2 regions of the Metabacillus sp. cB07 genome follow, and region 2 is predicted to be linked to the other one. Evidence: riboswitches for the same ligand, from Rfam matches in the RefSeq annotation. Region 2 holds a riboswitch; the other holds the start of a gene.
What was found. A riboswitch is a leader RNA that binds a small molecule or an ion and turns the genes downstream of it on or off. The one in region 2 is predicted to bind cobalamin.
Positions count from the first base shown of each region.

Region 1: linked by a shared signal. The riboswitch ahead of JOJ89_RS04100 (ribonucleoside-diphosphate reductase subunit alpha) and the one ahead of JOJ89_RS13070 (DUF4430 domain-containing protein) in region 2 are both predicted to bind cobalamin.

Region 1 is NZ_CP069296.1:798,308-806,154, forward strand. It holds gene JOJ89_RS04090 (RNA polymerase sigma factor) at 1-145, opposite strand, end outside; gene JOJ89_RS04095 (ribonucleotide-diphosphate reductase subunit beta) at 324-1,367, opposite strand; gene JOJ89_RS04100 (ribonucleoside-diphosphate reductase subunit alpha) at 1,385-3,655, opposite strand; cobalamin riboswitch at 3,845-4,027, opposite strand; gene dat (D-amino-acid transaminase) at 4,235-5,092, shown strand; gene nhaC (Na+/H+ antiporter NhaC) at 5,127-6,503, opposite strand; gene JOJ89_RS04115 (universal stress protein) at 6,721-7,236, opposite strand; gene JOJ89_RS04120 (transglycosylase domain-containing protein) at 7,424-7,847, shown strand, end outside.
Region 2 is NZ_CP069296.1:2,570,161-2,578,007, reverse strand. It holds gene resB (cytochrome c biogenesis protein ResB) at 1-326, shown strand, start outside; gene ccsB (c-type cytochrome biogenesis protein CcsB) at 347-1,522, shown strand; gene JOJ89_RS13080 (response regulator transcription factor) at 1,874-2,596, shown strand; gene JOJ89_RS13075 (ATP-binding protein) at 2,593-4,398, shown strand; cobalamin riboswitch at 4,476-4,660, shown strand; gene JOJ89_RS13070 (DUF4430 domain-containing protein) at 4,811-5,224, shown strand; gene JOJ89_RS13065 (ECF transporter S component) at 5,237-5,752, shown strand; gene JOJ89_RS13060 (cob(I)yrinic acid a,c-diamide adenosyltransferase) at 5,833-6,411, shown strand; gene sigX (RNA polymerase sigma factor SigX) at 6,529-7,065, shown strand; gene JOJ89_RS13050 (hypothetical protein) at 7,062-7,847, shown strand, end outside.

The DNA of each region.
Region 1 (7,847 bases), 1.8 Mb from region 2:
CTTCTTCAGCGAGAGTATGATCATGAGTGATGCGGAAGGCAAAAGAGTAAAGCAGTTTTTGGTAGCGGTCGTACATAGCTTCCAGAGCATCCTTGTCTTTCCTCAGGATCCTTTCGTACAACTTAGCGTCGTCGTTTACTGTCATCTCCTAATCTCCTCTAATTTAATCAGACATTCGTCTAAATTAAAGAATATCATTTATTGTCGCATATTGGAAAGCGGGAGACGGTTTATTCCTGCTGTAAAGCTAACGGATTAAATATAATTTTGTATCACATTTCCCCAAAAAAAAAACGCCGTAATGGCGTTTTTTTACAAATGATTTACAAATCATCAAATCCGTTGTCAATGGAGTTGACTTTCGTATACTGTCTTGACTTCTGCTCGAAAAAATCTGATTTGCCGAGGTCTACTTCCTCGTAAGCCTTGATCCATTTCAGCGGGTTTGTCCGGTTTGCTTCAAACGGACGATCAAATCCCAGCTGATTGCATCTTACGTTTGCATAAAACTTAATATAATCTTCCACATCCTGCATATGGATGCCGTCGATTTTGTTCCCGATAATGGTGCGTCCCCACTCGATTTCAAGGGAGGCTGCTTCTTTAAAGGTTTCCTGAACGAATGCTTCCAGCTCAGCTGTATGATACTCTGGATATTCGCGGAGAATTTCCTTGAAAATTTTCACAAACAGATCCACATGAATTTGCTCATCCCGATTAATATAGTTAATCATCGTGGATGTGGCGACCATTTTCTGATTGCGTGCGAGGTTATAGAAATACGCGAAGCCTGAATAGAAAAAGAGCCCTTCAAGAATGACGTCATACACAATCGATTTCAGCAGGTTCAGCACATTCGCTTCCTCCGCAAACGCCTGATAGCCGTTTGTCACAAATTCATTTCTCTTCCGCAGCGTCGGTTCGCTGCGCCAGTATTCAAACACTTCATCCTGAACATGCTTTGGAACGATGCTTGATAAAACATATGAGTAGGAATGGTTGTGGATGACTTCCTGCTGGGCGAGCATAATCATCAGGGCATTGATGCTTGAGTCTGTGATATACTCCGCTACTTTTCCGGCATAATCAGTCTGGATGCTGTCAAGAAGGGCGAGAAGGCCGATGATTTTAAGAAATGCCTCCTGTTCGTCACCTGAAAGTTCGGGAAACTGTTTTATGTCCCCCGACATGTTGATCTCAAACGGCGTCCAGAAATTGGAGAGCATTTTCTTGTATTTTGCATAAGCCCAGGGATAGGATACGTCGTCCCAGTTTAAAACATTGGAGCTCCTTCCATTAATGACGGAAGTTGAACGGTTTGGTGCAGAAGCGTCCATGATCGGACGCGCGTTCAATGAATGTGTCATATACGATCTCTCCTTTATCAGCTTGCGCAGGATTCGCAGTCTTCGATATCGCTTGATGTTGACCGGACGTAGTAAGTGGTTTTAAGACCCGCTTTCCATGCTGTCAGGTGCAGGTCGAGCAGCTCTTTTGCTTTTATGGTGTTGCGGACGTAAAAGTTAAATGAGACAGATTGATCGATGTGCTTTTGTCTGGCTGCGTTCTGTTTAATGCTCCACATCTGGTCAATCAAATAGGCTGACTTATAAAACCAGGTGGTTTCTGCATTCAAGTCCGGTGCAGTAACAGGTATTTTGTAGTCTTTTTTCTCTTCAGAGTACATTTTTTGAAAAATAGGATCGATGCTTGCCGTGCTTCCCGCGAGAATCGATGTTGAAGCATTCGGGGCAACGGCCATTAAATATCCGTTTCGGATGCCGTTTACTTTAATCTTTTCTGAAAGCTCATCCCATGGCATAGAGTCAGATGTATAGTTTCTGTTCTTAAAGTAGTCGCCGGTATGCCAGCCTGAACCTTCAAAGACAGGATAGGCGCCTTTTTCTTCAGCAAGCCTCATGCTTGCCTGAATCGTGTAAAAGGCTATTTTTTCATAGAGTTCATCTGCATACTGAACGGCTTCTTCGTCTTCCCAGCGCAGACGCTTAAGAGCAAGAAGGTGGTGCCATCCAAAGGTTCCGAGGCCGACTGCACGGTACTTTTTGTTTGTGAGCTTAGCCTGAAGAACGGGAATGTCATTTAAATCGATGACGTTATCGAGCATTCTGACCTGAACGTGGATCAGCCGCTCAAGCACATCATCTGACACAGCGCGGGCAAGGTTGATGGAAGAGAGGTTGCACACAACAAAATCTCCCGGTGTTTTAACAGTAATGATTTTGCCGTCTTCTGTATACTGTTCATCCATTGTTGTCGGGCTTTGGTTCTGAGTGATTTCTGTACAGAGATTGCTGCAGTAAACCATTCCTTTATGCGCATTGGGATTTTTCCGGTTCACTTCATCCCGGTAAAACATAAAGGGGGTCCCTGACTCAAGCTGGCTTTTCATAATGCCCTTCATAATGTCAATTGCAGGAACGGTAGTTTTTGAGAGTTCCGGATGATTGGCGCATTCCCAATATTTTTCGCGGAACGACCCTGCGCCTTTTTGCTCATCATAATAATCTTCCAAGGAGTAACCCATGACTTTCCGAACTTCATGAGGGTCGAACAAATGCCACTCTCCGCGGTTTTCAGCCTGTTCCATGAAAAGGTCCGGCAGGCAGACGCCGGTGAAGAGGTCATGTGTGCGTAAACGCTCATCCCCGTTGTTCAGCTTGGAATCAAGGAAGGAATAGATATCCTTGTGCCAGACGTCGAGGTAAACGGCGATCGCGCCTTTTCTTTGCCCGAGCTGATCCACGCTTACCGCCGTATTGTTCAGCTGCTTCATCCACGGTATGACACCGGACGATACTCCTTTAAAGCCTTTAATATCACTCCCGCGGCTGCGGATTTTCCCGAGATAAACGCCGATGCCTCCGCCTGATTTTGAAAGATTGGCAATGTCTGTGTTGCTGTCGAAGATGCCCTGCAGACTGTCATCAACTGTATCAATAAAACAGCTGGACAGCTGTCCGACAGGCTTTCCTGCGTTCGACAATGTTGGTGTTGCAACGGTCATATACAAATTGCTGAGTGCCCAGTAGGCTTCTTTTACAAGCTGAAGTCGGTGTTCCGTGTCTTCCTTTGCCATCAGCGTCATGGCGATGACGAGGTACCGCTCCTGGGGAAGCTCATAAACCGACTTGTCATAATCTCTCGCAAGATACCGGTCAGAGAGTGTCCGGAGCCCAATGTATGTAAAAAGCTTGTCTTTGTCGTGATCAATGACATCCGAAAGCTGCTCAATTTCTTCTTCGGAATAAGAGTCAAGAAGGTGCCTGCTGTAGATGCCTTTTGCCGTAAGGGTTTTAATCAGCGACAGAAAGGTGCCGCCGCCTGATTCCCTGTTATATGCCGCTTCTTTATACAGCTTTTTAAGATAAATCCGGGCACAGAAAAAGGTCCATTCCGGCTGAAGCTCACTGATATTTGAGAGTCCTTCGAGAATAAGAAGGTTGGTTACCTGAGAGGCAGAACAGACAGTCCGGCCTTCCATGCTTTGAACAGCTCTTTCGGTGTATGTATGGAGGTCAAGCTCTTTAAAATCTTTTCCGGTTTCAGAAATAAAGTCAGTCAGCCGCTGCGGTGAGAACGGGGCTTTTTCGTTTGTCAGTTCGTTTACGATGACGGTAGTCATTTTGGTTGCCATAAGACATCCTCCTCATTTATAGTTCAGATTTTCCGCATATTAAACGGTCAATGATCTTTCAGGAAAAAAGCTGCGAAAATCAAAAAAACCGCCCATGAGAACATGAGCGGATCAAACGATAGAATAAGAGGGTGCACGCATCCCTGTTACTGGCCATCGTTTCATCTCCTCAGTCCCCGAAGAATTCGAAACTTCTGCAAATCTAAGGCAGGTCTCCTGACTTGTGATCATTCTGCGCTGAGTCCTTCCCATACATTTCTCTCGTACAGTGGTATTCCCAGTTCGTCACACTTACAGTTGCGGGGACAGTTCCGGATTTGCACCGGATTCCCTTTTAAGCCAACATGTTGGCACCTTGATTCGCTGATTATTTCAATATGTGGTATGTAGTTTTAGTAGTAAAATCAATATGTTGTGTTATTTGATATTCTCATCATAAATGACATGGGTTATAATTTCAACTGAAATCTATGAAAATGTCGAAAGAAAAATAGAAAACCATTTTACAGTTCAGCGTGTTTCATCATACCATAGGTTAAAGGGAAGGTTACACTAAGTCTTATAAAAAGGAGATTTATCATGTACATACTTGTTAACGGCGAATATAAAAAGCGTGATGAAGTAGCGATTGATCTTGAAGACAGGGGCCATCAGTTCGGTGACGGGGTTTACGAGGTCATCAGGGTATATGATGGGGCATTTTTTGCGATGAAGGAGCATATGGAGCGGTTCATTCGAAGCGCAGAAGAAATCAAAATCGACCTTCCATATACGATAGGGGAGCTGACAGGTCAGCTTGAAGAACTTCTCCGCCTGAATAAGACAGAAGACGGCGGTATTTATATGCAGGTAACAAGAGGAGCTGCCGCAAGAAAGCATCTGTTTCCGGGCAAGGATACGCGTCCTGAATTAACGGCCTATCCAATTCCATGCTCAAAACCGGCAAAAGAGCAGGAGGTAGGGATTTCTCTCAGCCTGCTTGAAGACGTGCGCTGGCTCAGATGCGATATTAAAAGCCTGAATCTGCTGGGTAATGTCCTTGCAAAACAGGAGGCACATGACCGCGGGGCATATGAAGCTCTGCTGCACAGAAGCGGCATGATTACAGAGGGGTCTTCCTCCAATTTCTATGGGGTGAAAAACGGAAGTGTGTTTACGCATCCTGCGAATAACCTGATCCTGAATGGTGTTACGAGAATGAAAGTAGAAGAGCTTTGCAGACAGAACGGAATCGAGTTTCTGGAAGAAAGATTGAGCACTGAAGGTCTTGTCTCTCTTGATGAAGCATTTATCACATCTACGACCAGTGAAGTGATTCCTGTCATAAAGGTTGATGAAGGAAAGATTGGAGAAGGAATTCCAGGCCCGGTCACAAGAAAGCTTCAAAAGCTGTTTGATGAACTGATCGCAAAAGAAACGAAAGTGGTCGAGAAATAATAAAAATCCCGCCTGGTTTAGGCGGGATTTTCTGCTAGAGTGTATGTTTCCTGACAGGCAGGAATCCAAAAAGGACAGAAAACAATGGAGACAGGTAGAGAAAGAACGCAAATGGCAGGTACGCTATGACGTCCACACCGAGTGTCTGCGCAAAAAAGGCTCCGCTTACTCCCCAGGGAATAAGGGGATTGATCAGTGTTCCGGCATCTTCAAGGGATCTTGATAAATATTTCTTTTCAACGTTCAGTTTTTCATAGGCCGGTTTAAACGACTGACCGGGAATGAGTATGGACAAATACTGCTCTCCAGTTACGAGATTAACTCCGATTGAAGAAGAAATAGTTGCAAGGATCAGCTGCCCTTTGACTTTAATTCTCTCAATCAATCCGTTTAATAAAGTCTGGATCAGCTGCATTTTATCCATCAATCCGCCTAAAGCAAAGGCGATCATAATCAGCGAAATGGACCACATCATAGACTGAAGCCCGCCGCGGTTAAGCATTTGCTGGACGGTTTCCTGCTGAATATCAAACGCTGTTCCATTTTGCAGAACGGCTAAGAAACCGGAAAGATTTGTCCCGTCCTGAATGAGGAGACCTGTGATGCCGGCCGTTGCAATGCCTGCTGCAAGAGCAGGAATAACAGGAACCCGTGAGATGGCAAGTCCAATCACAATCAGAGGAGAGATCAAGGTCCATGGACTGATTGTGACGTGCTCTTTCATGACCGTCATAATTTCCTTAATGTTATCAAGTGTTGCTCCGTCAGCAGAAAGAGTTGTCCCCATATACCAGAAAAGTGCTGCTGTTATCGCATAAGCGGGAATCGTCGTTTGTGCCATATGGCGGATATGAGTAAAAATATTGACTTCAGCCACACCTGAGGCAAAATTCGTTGTATCTGACATCGGCGACATTTTATCCCCGAAGCATGCCCCGCAAATAACAGCCCCTGCAGCCCATTCAACGGGAACTCCTGCGGCAATGGCCACTCCCATAAGAGCAACTCCGACTGTACTGACCGTTGTAAAACTGCTGCCCACAAGACTTGAAATAATGGTGCAGCATAAAAGAGTCAAAATCAGGAGGTACGCGGGATCTATGATGGACAAAGCGGCCATCATGACAGTAGGTATGGTTCCGCTGAACATCCAGGCTCCAATAAGAATCCCGATTAAAGCAAGAATAATAATAGGCTGAACACCGGATTGAATGCCTTTTACAATCCCGTCCTCAATTTCCTTCCAGGAGTACTTATAAAGAATGGCTGCGCCGCTTAGAAAAACAAGGCAAAGCATCAGCGGAAGATGCGGTTCTGTTTTTAAGTAAAATAAACTGATGAAAATAATGCCGATCATCGATAAAAATAGAATCACTGAACCAGTGAATGAAAGTGATTTTGATTGACTCATAAATTGAAATTCCTTCCTTTTATACTTAAACGCTTTTATGCTTTTGTGCATAAAAGTATTATATCAGTCTATTGATCTATGTCAACTGGTGATAAAAGTAAATGGAACAGGATTAAGCAAGGGACGAAAAAACCCCTGAAACTTTGTTTGTGTCAGAGGTTTTTAAGTGTTTAGCTCTCAAAAAAACGGATGCTTAAAAAAGCACCCGTTAGCACATTTATTTTGCAATCAGCACTGAAATATTTGACTGATGATGCACTTTATCGCTTACTCCGCCGAAAAGCAGTTTTTTAAGGCCGCCTGAATCACTGTTGCCCATAATGATGAGGTCAGCTGCATGTTCATCGGCAAATGAAAGGATGGCATCTGCCGGGGAGCCTGACAGAATCTCAACGTCTCCGGTTGCCTGGTTCTCATCAAGCTTCATTCGAATCCTCGACGAGACCTCATCAGAATGGTCGAAGTGGTCATTTTTAGGCTGATCATCAAACTGGCGTGCCGCATCAGGGGCAACCGGATAGTTCTGAAGGTTATCAGTCAGGTAACCGTTTGCAGGAGCACTCGGAATACCGGGTCTGACGCCTCCAGTATTCATGGCATGCTCTGCCTGATAGACGTGAACAACAGTTAATCGTGTTCCGAGCTGCTTGCTCAGCTGAATTCCTTTAGTTAGAGCTGCTGAACTTTCATCCTGTCCGTCATAAGCTACTACAATGTGGTGAAATGTATCCAAGTTCATTCATTCCTTTCTTTTGGCAGATGATTTCATATTTTTGAAATACCCTGATATTTCCTTGGGAAAACGTTCATCTGTCAGAAATTTAGCTTAGGCGGACAGATTTTTTCATAATTAGGCGTACACCTGTTGTAATTGGGGTAATAAAAGATAGGATTTATTTTTCTATATCAGGGGGTTATCCATGTTTAAGTCACTATTTTCCATAAAGGGTGTGTTCATGAAACTGCTCATCTTCGTGCTGCTTTCAGTCATCCTTGTCTTTATGGTGCACAACTCAGTTATTGCATCGCAGGATGTCAGCAAATTAGAGGAACGAGCAAACGCCCCGACCATTATTTATGATCAAAACGGAGAAATCGCAAGCAAGATCTCAAGCTCCAAACAGGAATGGGTCAAGTATGAAGATGTGCCCGAACACTTTTACGCGGCGCTTCAGGCAACAGAGGACCAAAATTTCTACAAGCATAACGGGATCGATTATATCGGAATTGTCCGCGCTGCATTCAAGAATGTGCTGGCGGGAGGAGTTGTCGAGGGAGGAAGCACGCTGACACAGCAGCTTGCCAAAAATACCCTGCTTACTCACGATCAGACATTTAAACGGA
Region 2 (7,847 bases):
TTGCGATTCAGCAGACGATTGAGCCGAGTGAAGATAATCAGATGAAGATGAAGTTTGAAGGAGTCGAAACGAAAAACCTTTCTGCTCTTACGGTTAGAAAAGACAATACCCTCTGGTTCCTTGGACTTGGCGGAGCCATTTTCATGATCGGTGTCACTCAGGGCATGTACTGGAATCACCGCCGCATTTGGATCAGGCGGAACGGGGATGCCATTCTCCTTGCAGGCCATACCAATAAAAACTGGTACGGCATTAAAAAGGAAATGGAAGCTGTGCTTGAAGGAACAGTGATTGAAAAGCCGGCTGACCAGTCAGATGAGAAATAAAGCGATGAGGAGGAAAAGGTGTGGCGGCTTTAAGCAGTAATTTGCTATTTGCAGCATTCTTTCTATACCTGGCTGCAACCTTTCTTTTTGCAGGAGCAATCCGCGACAAGAGAAAAGAATATAAAAAGCCTACGAAATGGGCGTCTGCAGGCATTGCGGTAACAATCGCCGGGTTTGCAGCACAGACCGGCTATTTTATTACAAGATGGATGGCTTCCGGTCATGCTCCTGTCAGCAATCTTTTTGAGTTTACAACGTTTTTCGGCATGATGCTTGTTCTGGCATTTATTGTCCTCTATTTTATTTATAAAGTATCGGTTCTTGGATTGTTTACACTTCCTGTTGCCTTGCTTCTGATTGCCTATGCAAGCATGTTTCCAACAGACATATCTCCGCTGATTCCGGCTTTGCAGAGCAGCTGGCTTCACATTCATGTGACCACTGCGGCTCTTGGACAGGCAATCCTCTCCATCAGCTTCATTGCCGGCGTTATTTATCTGCTTCGCACGGTTGATCAGTCTGTTAAATCCAAAAAGACGTTCTGGCTTGAAACGGTGATGTACGCCCTGGTTGCAACCATTGCGTTTATTGCGATAACAAGCACATTCAGAATCATGGATTATGAAGCTGTCTATCAATGGACAGATAAAAATGAACAGCAAGCGGAAATGGTCTATAACCTTCCTGCTCTTGTAGGTCCCCATAAAGGTGAGCTCCTTACAGAAGGGAAAATGGAAGCTGCTGTTGAAGTTCCGGCCCTGATTTCAGCACGAAAACTGAATACCGTGCTCTGGTCGCTTGGAACAGGATTGCTGCTTTACGGCGCGCTTCGCCTGATTTTAAGAAAGCGGATCTCCGCCTTTTTGCAGCCGCTCGTGAAAAACGTCAACCTGGACCTTGTTGATGAAATTGGATACCGTTCGGTAACAATCGGATTTCCGGTCTTCACATTAGGCGCGCTGATCTTTGCCATGATCTGGGCGCAGATTGCATGGACTCGTTTCTGGGGCTGGGATCCGAAGGAAGTCTGGGCACTGATTACCTGGCTGTTTTATGCAGCATACCTCCATCTGCGGCTGTCAAAAGGCTGGCAGGGAGAAAAGTCCGCCTGGCTTGCTGTGATCGGTTTTGCTATCATCATGTTCAACTTGATTTTTGTGAACCTTGTCATCGCCGGTCTGCATTCTTACGCTTAAAATACGTTTTAAAAGAGCCTTCACTCCTATAAAGTGAAGGTTTTTTGGTAAAATAGGAAGTAATCATTCTTATGGCCGCTTACGCTTTTCAGTGTCTAGCTTCAGCGGCCAGCTCCTCTGCCAGAACAAAATCCCCTAAAAAGTCTAAAACCGGACTTTTCAGGTGATTTCTTATCTGGCTCCCGGAGCTAAACGTCCGCTTACACTTTTCTGTGTCCAGCTTCAGCGGCCAGCTCCTCTGCCAGAACAAAATCCCCTAAAAAGTCTAAACCCGGACTTTTCAGGTGATTTCTTATCTGGCTCCCGGAGCTGAACGTCCGCTTACACTTTTCTAATTCAGGAGGAACCTCTATGGAAACCAATCCAAACTATAAAATACTTGTTGTAGATGATGAAGACAGAATCAGAAGACTGTTGAAGATGTACCTTGAACGGGAAAACTATCAGATTGAAGAAGCCGACAACGGAAGCGATGCGCTTGAAATGGCTCTTGCAGAAGAGTATGATCTGATTCTGCTTGATTTGATGATGCCGGGCATTGACGGCATTGAGGTGTGCAGACAGCTTCGCCTGAAAAAAGCAACGCCGATCATTATGCTTACGGCAAAAGGGGAAGAAGTGAACAGGGTACAGGGATTTGAGGTCGGCACAGATGACTATATCGTTAAGCCTTTCAGCCCGAGAGAAGTTGTTTTGAGAGTGAAAGCCCTGCTGAGACGCTCTTCGACGACTTCATTCCTTAAAACAGAGACAAAGGCCAAGAACGTGATTGTCTTCCCGCATCTTTCCATTGACCATGATGCCCACCGCGTTCTTGCTGATGGAAAAGAAGTCAGCTTAACGCCGAAAGAATATGAGCTTCTTTACTTTTTGGCGAAAACGCCTGATAAAGTGTATGACCGTGAGAAGCTTTTGAAAGAAGTATGGCAGTATGAGTTTTTCGGCGACTTGAGAACGGTTGATACACATGTTAAGCGTCTTAGAGAAAAGCTCAGCAAAGTTTCACCCGATGCTGCTTCTATGATTGTGACGGTCTGGGGTGTCGGCTACAAGTTTGAGGCAGGCAGTGAATGATGTTTTGGAAAAGCGTAGTCGGTAAACTCTGGTTTACCATCCTGCTTCTTGTATCATTCGTCTTATTTGTTCTGACCGTTCTGCTGCTTCAATTTATTGAAAGTTTTCATGTTGATGAAGCCGAAAACGAACTGACTCAGCTGGCCAACAAAGTGTCTGTTATTTTGGAAAACCATGAAGACCAGGAGCTTGCAAGGTCCATCACCTGGGAGCTTGCGGATGAACTGACAAGCATTGTGATAGCCGAAAACGAAAATGAATACTGGTTTTCACCAAAGAAGTATGAAAACACGCCAACCTTCAGCATGGAGGACATCCGCGCTGACAGAGAGCTGTCAAAGGTGTTTCAGGATCAGAAAAATGTAAGCAAGCTCACCCGGCTGCCTGAAGAACAGCAAAAAAACTCCGGAAACAAGGAGGAAGTGCTTGTAGTCGGTGTTCCCTATAAAACAAGCGACGGCAAGGACGGAGCCGTTTTTATGTCACAGTCCCTGCAGGCCGTCCAAAAGACGACCGAGCACACGACAAAATACATTCTTCTTGCAGCAGGTATAGCCATCATTCTGACAACGGTTTTTGCCTTTTTCCTGTCTACTAGAATTACCTATCCATTGAGAAAAATGAGAGAGGCGACACAAGAGCTGACACGCGGCAATTTTGATACAAAAGTTCCTATTTTGAGCCACGATGAAATCGGGGAGCTTGCCATTGCGTTCAATCAGATGGGCAGACAGCTGAAGTTTAACATCAACGCTCTCAATCAGGAGAAAGAGCACTTAACGAGCATTTTAAGCAGTATGGCAGACGGGGTTATCACGCTTAATATTGATGGAACAATTCTCGTAACCAATCCTCCTGCAGAACGCTTCCTGCAGTCATGGTACTATGAACAGAAAATGCAGATTAATGAAGGGGAAGAAATTCCGCCGGAAGCAAAGGAATTGTTCCAGCGGGTTGTCAACACAGAAAGAGAGCATATCGTTGAAGTAACCCTTCAGGGAAGAAGCTGGGTGCTTGTCATGAGCCCGCTTTACAATCAGTCGTACGTCCGGGGGGCTGTTGCCGTGCTTCGGGACATGACAGAAGAGCGCAGGCTTGATAAATTGCGCAAAGACTTTATCGCAAACGTCAGCCATGAACTGAGAACGCCGATTGCCATGCTCCAGGGGTATTCTGAAGCAATCGTGGATGATATTGCAAGCTCGGATGAAGAGAAAAAGGAGATTGCACAGGTTATTTACGATGAATCGCTCAGAATGGGAAGGCTTGTCAATGACCTGCTCGATCTTGCCCGGATGGAAGCGGGTCATATTACCCTTAATCTCGAGAGCATTTCCATTCATGAATTTATTGAAAAAATAAACCGGAAGTTCCAGGGACTTGCAAGAGAAAAAGACATTACGCTCACCTCCAGCATTACACTTGACGAACCTGAATTTGTTCTCGATCCTGATAAAATTGAACAGGTTCTGACGAATCTCGTGGATAACGCTATCAGGCATACACTTGAGGGCGGTACAGTCGAAATGGCTGTGCAGTCTGCTGCCGGCGGTATTAAAGTTGATGTGAAGGATACGGGCACAGGAATTGTCGAAGAAGACCTTCCGTTTGTTTTTGAGCGTTTTTACAAAGCAGATAAGGCGAGGACGAGAGGCCGCTCCGGAACTGGCCTTGGTCTTGCGATTGCCAAGAACATTGTCGATGCTCATTCAGGATCGATTAATGTGCACAGCAAAGTAAATGAAGGAACAACATTCAGTTTCTTTCTGCCTCGAAAAACCGTTTATCCTGAAAGAATCTGACGAATATTCTTGTTTCATACGAAACACCTGTTGATGCCGCATGTCGTTTTAGGTACAATAAAAGCTGGATATAAAAGTGAATACGAAAAGAAACTGGTGCAAACTTTGCTTAATAGGGAATCAGGTGAGATGCCTGGACTGTCCCCGCAACTGTAAGTGCAGACAATACCTGCTTTTAGACCACTGTCAGAATTCAGACGGGAAGGTGCAGGCTTGAGGATGAAGCACGAGTCAGTAGACCTGCCGGGATCTTTCGAACGTTACTATTCTTCGGGGATTTGAGCATAGAAACGGCACAGGTATGGCATGAGTGCCTGCAGTTTCTTCTATGCCGTTTTTAAAAGCCCATCTTCTATAAGATGGGCTTTTTGCTTTTCCAATACATACACAACAACAAGAGGAGAGATGGACCATGAACAAATTTTACAGTTTTCTCGCAATCATTCTTCTGACACTGATGAGTGCCTGCGGAAATGCGGCAGAGCAGCCTAAAACGGAAGAAACAAAACCTGCTGCTGAGAGCAAAGAGCAGGCTGAAGAGCTGAAAGCATCTGTCACGCTGACAAAAAATGAAATGGCAGAAAAAGTAGACGCTAAAGAAATCGCTTTTGAAGAAGGAAAAAACTTGATGGATGCCATGAAGGAGAACTTTGAAATTGAAGAGTCCGGAGGTTTTATCAACGGAATTGAAGGCATCCAGGCGAGCGAAGCGGACAAAACATACTGGCATTTAATCGTTAACGGGGAAGATGCCATGACAGGAGCAAATGACATTAAGCTGAAAGACGGCGATAAAATTGAATTTGATCTGCGGAATTATGAGTAAGCGAGAGAAACAATGACAACAAGAAGAATCAGTCTTCTGTCTCTGCTTATAGCCTTGTCCGTTGTCGGCAGACTTTCCTTTCAATTTGTTCCGAACATACAGCCGATGACAGCCATCATTCTCATCACGGCGATTCTGCTCGGACCGGTTAATGGAATGATTGTCGCAGTGCTAGGCTGTTTCCTGAGCAACCTGCTGCTTGGCATGGGAACGTGGACAATCTGGCAGATGCTTGCATGGGGGATTCTGGCTCTAGTATTCGGCCTGCTTGGAAAAGCTGTCAAAAGAAACAGGCTGCTCATTTTTACCCCGACAGCTGTTCTTGCGGGATATCTATTTGGATTCATCGTTTCTCTGAATATGTTTGTCCTGACAGATAACGGACTCGCCTACTATCTTGCAGGAATCCCGTTTGATACGATGCATGCAGCAGGAAACGGCATTTTCTTTCTTGTGCTGTACCCGGTTATGCAAAAAACGTTTCAGTATTATCTGTGTAAAAACGATTATGGCGTTACACTTCAATAAAATAATGGCAGAATAAGAGAGAGACTTTCTTTTTAGCTTAGGCAAGACAGTCTGAGAACAAAGGACAGGAGCTGCTGAATATGAATTTGTATACTAGAACCGGCGATAAAGGGAAAACAAGCATTATCGGGGGCCGGGTCGATAAGGATGACCTGAGGGTAGAAGCCTACGGAACAATCGATGAGGTAAACTCTTTTACCGGTCTTGCCATGACATGGATGAACGATGAAAGCCTGAAAGACATGAAGCAGGAATTTGAAAAAATCCAGCATGAACTTTTTGACTGCGGAAGCGATCTTGCTGTCATCCACGGCAAGCAAAAGCATCCCTATAAAACAACACCTGACATGATTGAGTTTCTTGAAACGCGAATTGATGCGTACACAGCAGAAGCCCCTCCGCTCGAGCGATTCATTCTTCCTGGAGGGACAGAGGCGGCTGCTGCCATCCATGTGGCAAGGACCGTGGCAAGAAGAGCGGAGCGATGTATTGTTTCGCTCAAAAAAGAAACGGAAATCAATGAGCATGTTTTAACGTATATGAACAGACTTTCCGATTATTTCTTTGCGGCTGCGAGAGCGGCAAATGCCAGACTCGGTTCAAAAGATGTGGAGTATGAAAGAAGTGCCATCGTATTTACGAAAAAGAAAGAGTCATAATTTCTTTGAAAAGGAAGGCGGAAACTGCCTTCCTTTTTCTATGCAATCCCGATATAGTAAAAGATGTGTAACTTTTTATTCTTCATTCCGACTAATGTATTGATTGGAGGTTCGTTCATGGAAGAGGCCTTTCAAAGGATTTATGAAAAATATCACAGCGATCTTTTCCAGTTCTTGTTTTATATGGTGAAGAATCGTGAACAGGCCGAGGACCTCGTTCAGGAAGTGTATATACGAATATTAAAATCACACAGCAGTTTTGAAGGACGGAGCAGTGAGAAAACCTGGATCCTCTCCATTGCAAGACATGTTGCGATTGATTTTTTCCGCAAACAGAAAACACTTAAACAGCGAATCTTTGAAGCGTTTGACTGGGACCGTGAGCAAATACGGGATCAGCAGCCGCTGCCGGAGGAAATTGCTGCTTTAAATGAAGAGATGCAGATGGTTTACCGGATGCTTGATACATGCACGGTCGATCAGAAGGCCGTCGTTATCTTAAGGTATATTCAGGGAATGTCCATTGCCGATACAGCAGCAGCCCTCGGATTTACGGAAAGTAAAGTGAAAACGACCCAGCACAGAGCGCTGAAAGCTCTGAAAAATAAGTTATCTGAACACTCGATCAGGAAGGAGGGAATAGCAAAGGGATGAATCAATCAAAATGGAACGATGAGCAGATTACCGATAAACTTCAAGCCATGCCGGATATCAAAGACCGGAGGACGCAGCAGCAAATCTACACCAGTTTGCAGCAGCGTATGCACAAAAAGAAAGTTCAATGGAAAGCACCGGCTCTTGCAAGCTTTGCCGCCCTTTTTATTCTTTTAATCCTTTCACCCTTTTTCCTTCAGAACTTCCAGATGAGTGATAGCAGGTCTGAATACAGTGCGGATAAAGCAGCTGAAAGCGGCCAGGTGTCTGAAGAAAACGCAGACATGAAATTAGAAGCAAAATCTGCACCAGAGCCTGAGAAAAAGTCATTTGTAGCAAGGACAAAGGACAATCAAACGATTGTAACGGTTGCCTATCCCGATCTTCAGGTTCAAAATACGATACCGCTCAGCTTTCAGTTCGATTCCTCTGACTCGTACATGACTCTTTTTGAGTCGGCGCTGACTTCATTTGACCCGATGAGCGCCGGACTGAGTCCTTCTGCGCTCTCAGGAACAAAGCTCTCGTATGAGACAGGAGAAGAACGGATGTCTGTTGACATAAAAGGCAATGCATATGCGACTTCAAGCTCAGAAACAGAAAACAGGCTCTTTACAGAAGGTCTTGAAGAGTCTTTCCGCTGGCAGGATGCCTCTCAGGCTGACTATTATACCGGCGGCGAAAAGGGAGCGGAAATCGGAGCGTATGGCTATCAGGATAAACTGACTTTCAAAAAGTTCAAGAAGAAAGCCTATTTCCTGTATCAGGAGAGCCTGGACTCA